Regions from separate parts of the Pseudodesulfovibrio nedwellii genome, predicted to be linked through region 2. Evidence: predicted binding sites of a transcription regulator. Region 2 holds the regulator's gene; each other region holds the start of a gene.
What was found. The regulator sigma-54, encoded in region 2, starts transcription at its own class of promoters, with help from an activator protein. The targets are predictions, from matches to a motif close to CTGGCACGGNNNNTGCTT.
Positions count from the first base shown of each region.

Region 1: SYK_RS04660 (VgrG-related protein) is a predicted target of sigma-54. The motif match lies at 1,082-1,099, and genes of this name have one in related genera.
Region 3: SYK_RS09270 (Spy/CpxP family protein refolding chaperone) is a predicted target of sigma-54. The motif match lies at 682-699, and genes of this name have one in related genera.
Region 4: flgB (flagellar basal body rod protein FlgB) is a predicted target of sigma-54. The motif match lies at 1,262-1,279, and genes of this name have one in related genera.

Region 1 is NZ_AP026709.1:942,741-944,947, reverse strand. It holds gene mutY (A/G-specific adenine glycosylase) at 1-1,050, shown strand, start outside; gene SYK_RS04660 (VgrG-related protein) at 1,153-2,145, shown strand.
Region 2 is NZ_AP026709.1:690,449-692,655, reverse strand. It holds gene lptB (LPS export ABC transporter ATP-binding protein) at 1-183, shown strand, start outside; gene rpoN (RNA polymerase factor sigma-54) at 422-1,831, shown strand; gene hpf (ribosome hibernation-promoting factor, HPF/YfiA family) at 1,867-2,207, shown strand, end outside.
Region 3 is NZ_AP026709.1:1,977,861-1,980,067, reverse strand. It holds gene SYK_RS09280 (deoxycytidylate deaminase) at 1-110, opposite strand, end outside; gene SYK_RS09275 (FmdB family zinc ribbon protein) at 289-492, opposite strand; gene SYK_RS09270 (Spy/CpxP family protein refolding chaperone) at 774-1,271, shown strand; gene SYK_RS09265 (DUF4405 domain-containing protein) at 1,423-2,207, shown strand, end outside.
Region 4 is NZ_AP026709.1:1,334,788-1,336,994, forward strand. It holds gene SYK_RS06405 (tetratricopeptide repeat protein) at 359-922, opposite strand; gene flgB (flagellar basal body rod protein FlgB) at 1,356-1,766, shown strand; gene flgC (flagellar basal body rod protein FlgC) at 1,768-2,207, shown strand, end outside.

The DNA.
Region 1 (2,207 bases), 250 kb from region 2:
AATCGCCGAGAATTGCCGTGGCGTAAAACTCCAGAGCCATATGCTGTTTGGGTCTCTGAAATTATGGCCCAGCAGACACAGATTGACCGTGTAGTTGGGTATTATGACCGGTGGATGAAACGATTCCCTGATGTGAATTCTTTGGCCTGTGCTCACGAAGAGGATGTCCTTAAACATTGGGAAGGGCTGGGGTACTATTCACGGGCGCGCAACATGCTCAAGGCGGCAATCGTTATTGTTCAGGGCCATGGTGGAGAATTTCCGACAGATTATGCGGACATTCGTGGTTTACCCGGTATTGGAGAGTACACAGCCGGTGCCATTACCAGCATAGCTTTTGGACAACCAGAGCCTGCTGTTGACGCCAATGTGCTTCGTGTTTTTGCCCGGTTGCTTAACATGGAAGAATCGGTTCGTGGCGCCAAAGGGCGTTCTCGCGTTGAAAAGCAGGTACGTACACTTATTCCGACTGATAGAGCCGGTGATTTTAATCAGGCCATAATGGAATTGGGTGCGCTGGTTTGCATCAAGAATCCTGATTGTGAGCAATGTCCGGTTCTGGTGTATTGTAAATCTTATGGCGCAGGAACCGTGTTGCAACGTCCAGTCTTGCCCGCACCCAAAAAGATCATGCGTATTAATATGGCGACCGGTGTGTTGGTGCATGAAGGGAGGCTTCTTATCCAGAAGCGTAAGGCCGATGATGTTTGGCCTGGCCTGTGGGAATTTCCGGGTGGAGGGATTGAAGACGGGGAAACTCCCGAACAAGCTATTATACGTGAGTATATGGAAGAGGTCGAGCTGGCGATTGATCCGGTGGAAAAAATTATCACCATTGTTTATAATTATACTCGCTATCATGTGACCATGCATTGTTTTCTCTGTCGATTTGCCGAAGAGCCGTCCGAGCCTGTGTTCAATGAAGCTGCTGAGGGCGGATTTATGCTTCCTGCTGAATTGGAATCCTATGCTTTTCCTGCTGGGCAACGTCGTCTTGTTGAATTCATGAAAAACGACAGATCTTTTGACGCGTTGTTTTCAGATGTGTAAATATCTTTTTAATTATAGAGGGTTGTCTTAATCGGCACACCCTTTGCTTTTCTCCTTGCGGAGGTCTGTATACAGGCCAAAACTTTGACGCAGGAGTTCTGCATGTCTTTTGGCAAGATCAACGATTATGCCGCTTTGGTTAGTGGGCAGGTTCGCAACGGGATGCAATCCGGGGTGACCGATGGGGTGCGTAATAAGCAGTTTCAGACAGCTTTAGATTCCCAGATGACCATGGCGCAAAGTCTTTTTGGAGAAGGGTCTGATTCATATGGGGAGGGGAGTTCCTCTGGTTCGTTTGACGTCTCCATGATCAATGATTCATCAATGCTGGAGGCCTTGGCAACCATTACGCGACTCATGCGTGATGAGGCTGCTCTTCCGCAGCGCAAAGTTGTGTCGGATTCAAGTCCCAGCGTTGGACGTCCTTCAAAAAGCGATGTTTTGAAATCTCCAGTTCATGTTCCCGGTGAATTGTCGGCGCAGTTTGAATCTGGTCGAAATGGTGTGTCTGCTATCGGCTATGATCGTGTCGGCGGGACTTCATATGGAAAGTATCAAATTGCTTCAAAGCCCGGCACAATGGATCGATTTTTGTCCTACCTTGATAAGACCGCTCCTGATCTTGGTGAGCGGTTACGAGAGGCTGGTCCAGCAAATACCGGGTCCAAGGAGGGCGGTATGCCACTAGAGTGGCGAGCTATAGCCGCAGAATCGCCAGTACGCTTTGAGAAAATGCAACACGATTTTATTGCCGCAGAAACGTATCAGCCGGCACGAAATATGATTTTGCGACAGACTGGTCTTGATTTTGATAACGCTCCACCGGCTTTACGCGAGGTGTTGTGGTCCACATCGGTTCAACATGGTCCGACCGGGGCTGCTAAAATTTTTAATAAGGTCATCGACCGTTTTGTGAAAGGCGGACAGAAAGTTAATTTCAATGCTTCCCTCATTGAGGGGGTGTATGACAGCCGGAAAGGACAGTTCGGATCTTCAACCAAACGGGTGCAGGAATCCGTTGTCAGCAGATTGAACTCCGAAAAGCAATTGGCTTTAAATATGCTGGGTCAAACGAAATTCAACCGGATCGTATAACTGTCTGGGGAGACAGCGATTTGGTCACAAAAAAGGGGTATGGTTAAACATGCCCCTTTTTT
Region 2 (2,207 bases):
GTGCTGAAAAGCATGGGGATTGGTATTTTGATTTCAGACCATAATGTTCGAGAAACACTCAATATTTGTGACAGAGCGTACCTCGTTTACGAAGGCAATGTCATTCTTGAGGGTTCCCCCGAAGAAATCGTTCAGAACAGTCGTGCCCGTCAAATTTATCTGGGTGAAGATTTCCGACTGTAAGTACTAATTACTTAACTTTCATGCATTCGCGATTTACAGGGTTCCTAAAGGTTGGTACACTTTTTTCATGCGACTTTCACAGTGCTATATCGTTAATAGTAACGGCATGTTATAACAATGTCCTTGCTTCGTTATCGCAGGTGTGACATACTCAAAACAGAATTATAAAGGTATGGCCGGAAAAGAATTCAAACCGGTAGTGTGAACGAGATCATATTAGCCTTTCGAGATATACATTATGGGATTGGAACTCAGACAACAACTCAAGCTTTCTCAACAACTGGTTATGACTCCACAGTTGCAGCAGGCAATAAAACTGCTGCAACTTTCACGTCTTGAGTTGCTTGAAACTGTTCAGCAAGAACTTATGGAAAATCCTTTTCTTGAAGAAAAGGAAACAGAAGCAGATGTTTCTGAACCTGCCGAAGTCCTTACTGAATCTCAAGCTGAGGAAGAACTGGTCCGCAATGCCGATTGGGAAAATTATCTCGGCGAATTTTCAAGCACTTCAAAGCAGGCGACCGGACGAGATTCAGAAATCCCGGAAGAGGGCATGTCCTTTGAGGCCCGCCTTGCTTCCAAGCCATCCCTTGAAGGGCACATCAATTGGCAGATGCGTCTTTCCAATTTTTCCGAACTCGAAATTGCTATTGGTGAAATAGTTCTCGGAAATGTTGATTCAAATGGGTATTTGCAAGCTTCTATCGAAGAGCTTCAATCAATGGTTCAGGCTTCGGATGCAGAAATTGAATCCACTATTAAGCGTATTCAGCGCCTCGATCCGGTAGGAATCGCCGCACGAGATCCACAAGAATGTTTGCTCGTTCAGATGGACGTTCTTGGCTATGATGATCCTATTCTTGTTTCATTAGTTACCGATCATCTGGAAGATCTGGAAAAGAATCGGTACAAGCCATTGGCCCGCAAGTTTAAGATTTCTATGGAAGAGCTCAAAGAATATCTGGACATGATGCAGACTCTTGATCCCATGCCCGGGACAAATTTTTCAAGTACTGAGCCTCATTACGTCAGTCCGGATGTCTTCGTTTATAAATATGGTGAAGATTTTGTCATCATCCTTAATGAAGATGGGTTACCTCGTTTGCAGATGAATGCTTTTTATATGGACTCCATGAAAGGTGCTGCCAATAAGGAAAAAGAATATTTTCAGGAAAAGATGCGATCTGCCGCATGGCTTATGAAAAGTCTGTACCAGCGTCAGAGAACATTGTATAAAGTAGTTGAGAGTATTGTCGGCTTTCAGAGAAACTTTTTTGAAGAAGGTGTGACAAAGCTCAAACCCCTGATCCTCAAGGAGGTAGCCGAGGACATTGAGATGCATGAATCCACGGTGAGCCGTATTACAACCAGTAAATATGTCTCAACTCCACATGGTATTTTTGAATTGAAGTTTTTCTTCAACTCAGCCTTGGATTTGAACGATGGTTCGCAGGTGGGTTCAGAGAGCGTCAAAGCGCTCATCAAGAGAATGATTGCAGATGAAGACACGAAAAAACCGCTCAGTGATGAACGGATAGGCGAAATACTTCAAGATGAACTTGATGTGAATATCGCTCGACGTACTGTCGCAAAATACCGTTCCGCCATGGGTATCCCGTCTTCATCAAAACGCAAGCAGTATTTTTAATCCTGTTTGCCGCACTCACAACCAGGAGGCAACGTATGAACATTAGCTTCACTTTCAAGAACTTTGAGCCGTCCGATCATCTCAAGGGATACGCTAAGAAGCGTTTTGAAAAAGTAGCAAGATACGTTTCCGATTCGGAGGCCGATCTCCAGGTAAATCTGTTGGTCGACAAATTTCGCCATAAGGCGGACGTTCTTTTGAATTCGGATCGCATTCACATATCGGCCTATGAGGCTTCTGAAGATATGTATTCCACCATTGATATGGTGCTGGACAAGCTGGAAGCCCAGTTGCGCAAAATGCGTGAGAAAATGAAGAGCCGTTCAAAGCAGGGGCGTGGCAACAAGATGGTACAGATGAATGTATTATCCTATGA
Region 3 (2,207 bases), 1.3 Mb from region 2:
TTGTCGCGTACGGCTATGGCACCCACGGCGCGGCGGGTGCAGGTGGAGCGCTGGGCCACCAAATGGGCAATGCGCATGAAGTATTCAGGCCAAGGTAATCTGTTCGACATGGAAGCTCCTCGAACGGTCAAGGTGTGGAAACCGGTTTGATTTATCTATCATTTCTTACAAGGAAAGGAAACGGTGCATATGGCTGTACACCATGCTTCGTGACAGTGGACTGTGAGCGTCAACAGTCATCGTGAAAAAGGGATCGCCCCCCGGACCGGGGTGCGGAATCTAGATGCCTCAGCCGCCGCCGGAGCCGCAGCCGGAGTCCTGCAATGCATCGAGGTTGAGGCCTCCGCCGTCAGTCTTTACGGCGCAGGCGCTCATGAGCTTTTCTGTCTTTTCCGAGCCACATTTTGGACAGACCACAGTGGCGTCTTGAGAAAAGACAAGTTCTTCGAACTCATTGTCGCATTCTTTGCAGATGTATTCGTATATGGGCATTGCATTACCTTGGATTGACGTTCAAGTTGTGTCCTGCTGTCAATGTGAGACTTTTGTTCATGATGTCAAGGAATGTCGCTTGCACATTGCACGTGATTTGTGCAATGTGTGTGCATAAAAATGCACAAAAGTAGACTTTGAGCGTGAAGACCTTTTTGAATTATTCTTTTAAATCGAACTGTTAAAATGTTGGCACGGTGTGTGCTTAATAAGTCACAGAAGATAACACACACTCTCTTCATCCTGATTGCAAAAAACATTTTAATATTTTCGGAGGAACAATGAACAAAAAGAACATCACCATCACGGCTTTGGCAGCTGTCCTGGTCCTGAGCATGGCCGCAATGGCAATGGCTGGTCAAGGGTATGGACACGGTCAAAGGGCTGGAAACGGTTGCGGCGGCAACGGTGTATACAGTCAGTTGACCCCGGAAAAGCAGGTTGCAGTCGACAAGATCTTTGATAAGTACCAGCCCAAATTCACCGAGCTGCGTGATCAGATGTGGGCAAAACACGCCACTTTGCAGGCCATGGTTAACGGTGGCAATGCCGATGAGCAGAAGATCACCAAGCTGACGACTGATATGACCAAGCTGCGTGCTCAGATGCGCGACACCCGTGATTCCATGCGTGCTGAACTTGAAAAAGAAACCGGTATCGTAGCATTCAACGGTCGTGGTCCCGGACAACGTCAGGGACGTGGATATAATGGCGATTGTTATGGTCAGGGACGTGGCGACGGATATAACTGCAACGGTCAGGGCCCCCGTTTTAACTAGATAATATTTCCTATAACCAGGAAAACAGGACGCTTGCGGGACGGTCTGCCATGGTGGCGGCCGTCCCGCAAATAATAATAAACTTCGGATAGCTTCACGCGTAAAATTCAGTACAGTGGAGTATGCATCTTTTTGAGGAGGCATTTTGACCATGAGGAAAATTACATCCCTGACAGGCCTTTTGTCTTTTCTCATCACGCTGTTGACCAGCGTGATTTTGTACGTTGTACCCGAGGGGCGCGTGGCCTACTGGGCTGACTGGCATCTGCTCGGTTTAACCAAAACCCAGTGGGGGGACATCCATACTACCGTGGGAACGCTTTTCTTGGTCGCCATGTTCCTGCATATCTGGTTGAACTGGAAGCCACTCATGGCCTACATGAAGAATCGGGCGCGTGAGCTTGTGATTTTGACTGTTCCTATGGTCATCAGTCTGGTTCTGACGCTTTTCGTGCTTGTTGGCACATTGCTCGGGTTGCCACCCATGCAGCAGTTGCTCGATTTTTCTGCCGAGATAAAGGACGAAGCAACAACGACCTATGGCAATCCGCCGTATGGTCACGCCGAAACTAGCCCTCTCATGAAGTTTTGTGGTTTTCTTGGCCTTGACGCGGCAAAGGCTGTGGAGACTCTTCACGCTGCCGGATATGATTCCACCATCAACGAGCAGTCTCTCATCAAAGACATAGCCCGTTCCAAGGGTGTCAGTCCGCAGCAGGTTTATGACACCATCCGTGGCGGTCAGGATGTTGATTTGTATAAGGGAATGCCTGCCGTCCCCCCTGCTGGTACAGGTAAGCTTAAGGTTGGGGATGTGTGCAACACGTATGGTCTCGACGTTGACGAAGTCCTTGCGAAGCTCAAGGCTGCAGGCATGGACGCCACTCCTGAAAGTTCCTTCAAGTCCTTGGCCGAGAAGCACGACAGTACTCCCAA
Region 4 (2,207 bases), 640 kb from region 2:
CGCCATAAACGCAAGTAAATGAGTCCGTGATGAAACGATAAAAGGGCCACAGAGAGCCAAAAAACACACCTCACACAACGTCAAGACTGTCGTCTCCCGACAGGATAGGATGCTATATTTCTGAAAAAATATGGATGTATGACTATAAAACAATAAGACATGAGCGGAAGCGTACGAGTGCAAGGCGCAAAAAAAGAATGAGACCGACGCGTAGTCCACTACGCGAGGATTCAGGCTTTTTAAAACAACGCAACAGTCGTGCGCTTATGCACAGCCTTCCTCAGAGGCTGGCTCCCCGCTCCACCAACCATGTGACACGGTGGCGGAACGGGAAACCAACGGGGAGGGGAGACCGTAGTTAGGACTGGAACTGTTCGAGCATTTCCTTGGCGGCTTCGTGATTCGGGTCTGCTTCAAGAATAATCTCAAGCTGAGCCCGTGCCGCATCTTTCTGATCGAGGCAGACAAAGCTTCCCGCCAGGGAATACCGCACTTCGTGCTTGCCCGGGTCAATCTCAAGGTAAGCTTCGAGATGTGGAATTATCTCTTCCAAACGTTCCAACTCATGGCCGAGCCTGATCAAACTGAACAGGGCCACCATATTTTCGGGATTCAGGGTTATGGCTTCGGTAAACAGGGAGTATGCTTCCTCTGTTTCACCATTTTCCAGCCGAATAAGCCCTATCCCAGAAAGACTTTTGTCAGAAGGCTCAATAGTGTGAGCTTTCTCATACATGCGCATGGCGTCTTCCAGTTGACCGCGCTGAACAGCAACGGTTGCCAGGCCGAGATAAGGATCGGGATGAATGCCATTAGAGCTTACAGCTTTCTTGTAATACTCTTCAGCTTTGTCGAGCTCACCCATAAACAGGTAGCATTCACCGAGTTCTTTGTTGATTTCGTAATCCAGATGACCACTCATAATGTCCCCTCCATTTCTCCCTTACCCGGAGGCCGGGTTGAAAAGATCTCCACGGTCACAGTTGACCGCACTGAATCTAGCAATGGCTGTGCCAAAGTCATGTGTTTCCCGATAGAGTCACAACGACATATATCTCTAACATATTGATAAATATTATTTTATGGTAAAACCAGCAATTCAACCCCATAGACCGTAAACGGCTTCACTCCTCTGAAAAGGGAATATTCTGCCCCTGTATTCATTATAAAAATGACGCCGTGCCTTCTTCCAATCAGCTTCTAAAAACATCAAGGAAACCGGAATAAACTTAATATTCTTTTATTTCAAGATGTTATTTGTTTGGAACGGGAGTTGCTTAACCTCTTGCGGACCTGACGGAAAAACAAGCTTGTCAGGAAACCGAACATCGCAGCGAATGCAGGAGGATCAAGGCATGAGAGAGCTTTTCGGACGACACATTCAATTGACAGGCAAGGTCATGGACCTGCACCTGCAACGTCAAAATCTCGTCACTGGCAACATCGCCAACTTGAATACACCGGGGTACAAAGCCCGTTCCATTGAATTTGAGGACAAGCTGCAAAAAGCGCTCAATCAGGATGGAATAGGAAAAATGACCCGTACCTCCAAGGCTCACCTTCCTTCCACATTCAACCCTGACGGATTTTCAGGTGATGGCTTGAAAAGTTTCAAGGCCCGGGAAATATACGGTCAGGACTCGGTGGACCTGGATAAAGAAATGGCAACAAACGCCAAAAACACCATGATGTACAACGCTCTTGCCATGGTCATTAAAAAGAATTTTTCAGGCATGGGCAAAGTCATAATGGATGGAGCGAAGTAATATGGATTTCATGACAGCAATGGACATCAGCGCATCCGGCCTCAAGGCCCAGCGTGCCCAGCTGAATGTCATTTCAATGAACATGGCAAATATCAGGACCACCAAGACAGAAGACGGTGGCCCTTATCAGCGCAAGTCCGTGTCTTTCGAATCCACGCCCGTGTACTCACCCTTCGCTCAGGAAATGCACGACCAGCTGAACCGCGACCTAAAAGGTGTCAAGGTACTCGGCGTGACAGCGGACGAACGTCCTTTCAAACAGGTATTCGAGCCGCATCACCCAGATGCCAACGATCAGGGTTATGTCACCTACCCTGACATCAACGTTGTCGAAGAAATGACCAACATGATGCAGGCAATGCGCGGTTACGAAGCGAATGTGCAAACCATCCAAGGCGCCAAGCGCATGTTCCAGAAAGCCTTGCAAATAGGTATGGGCTA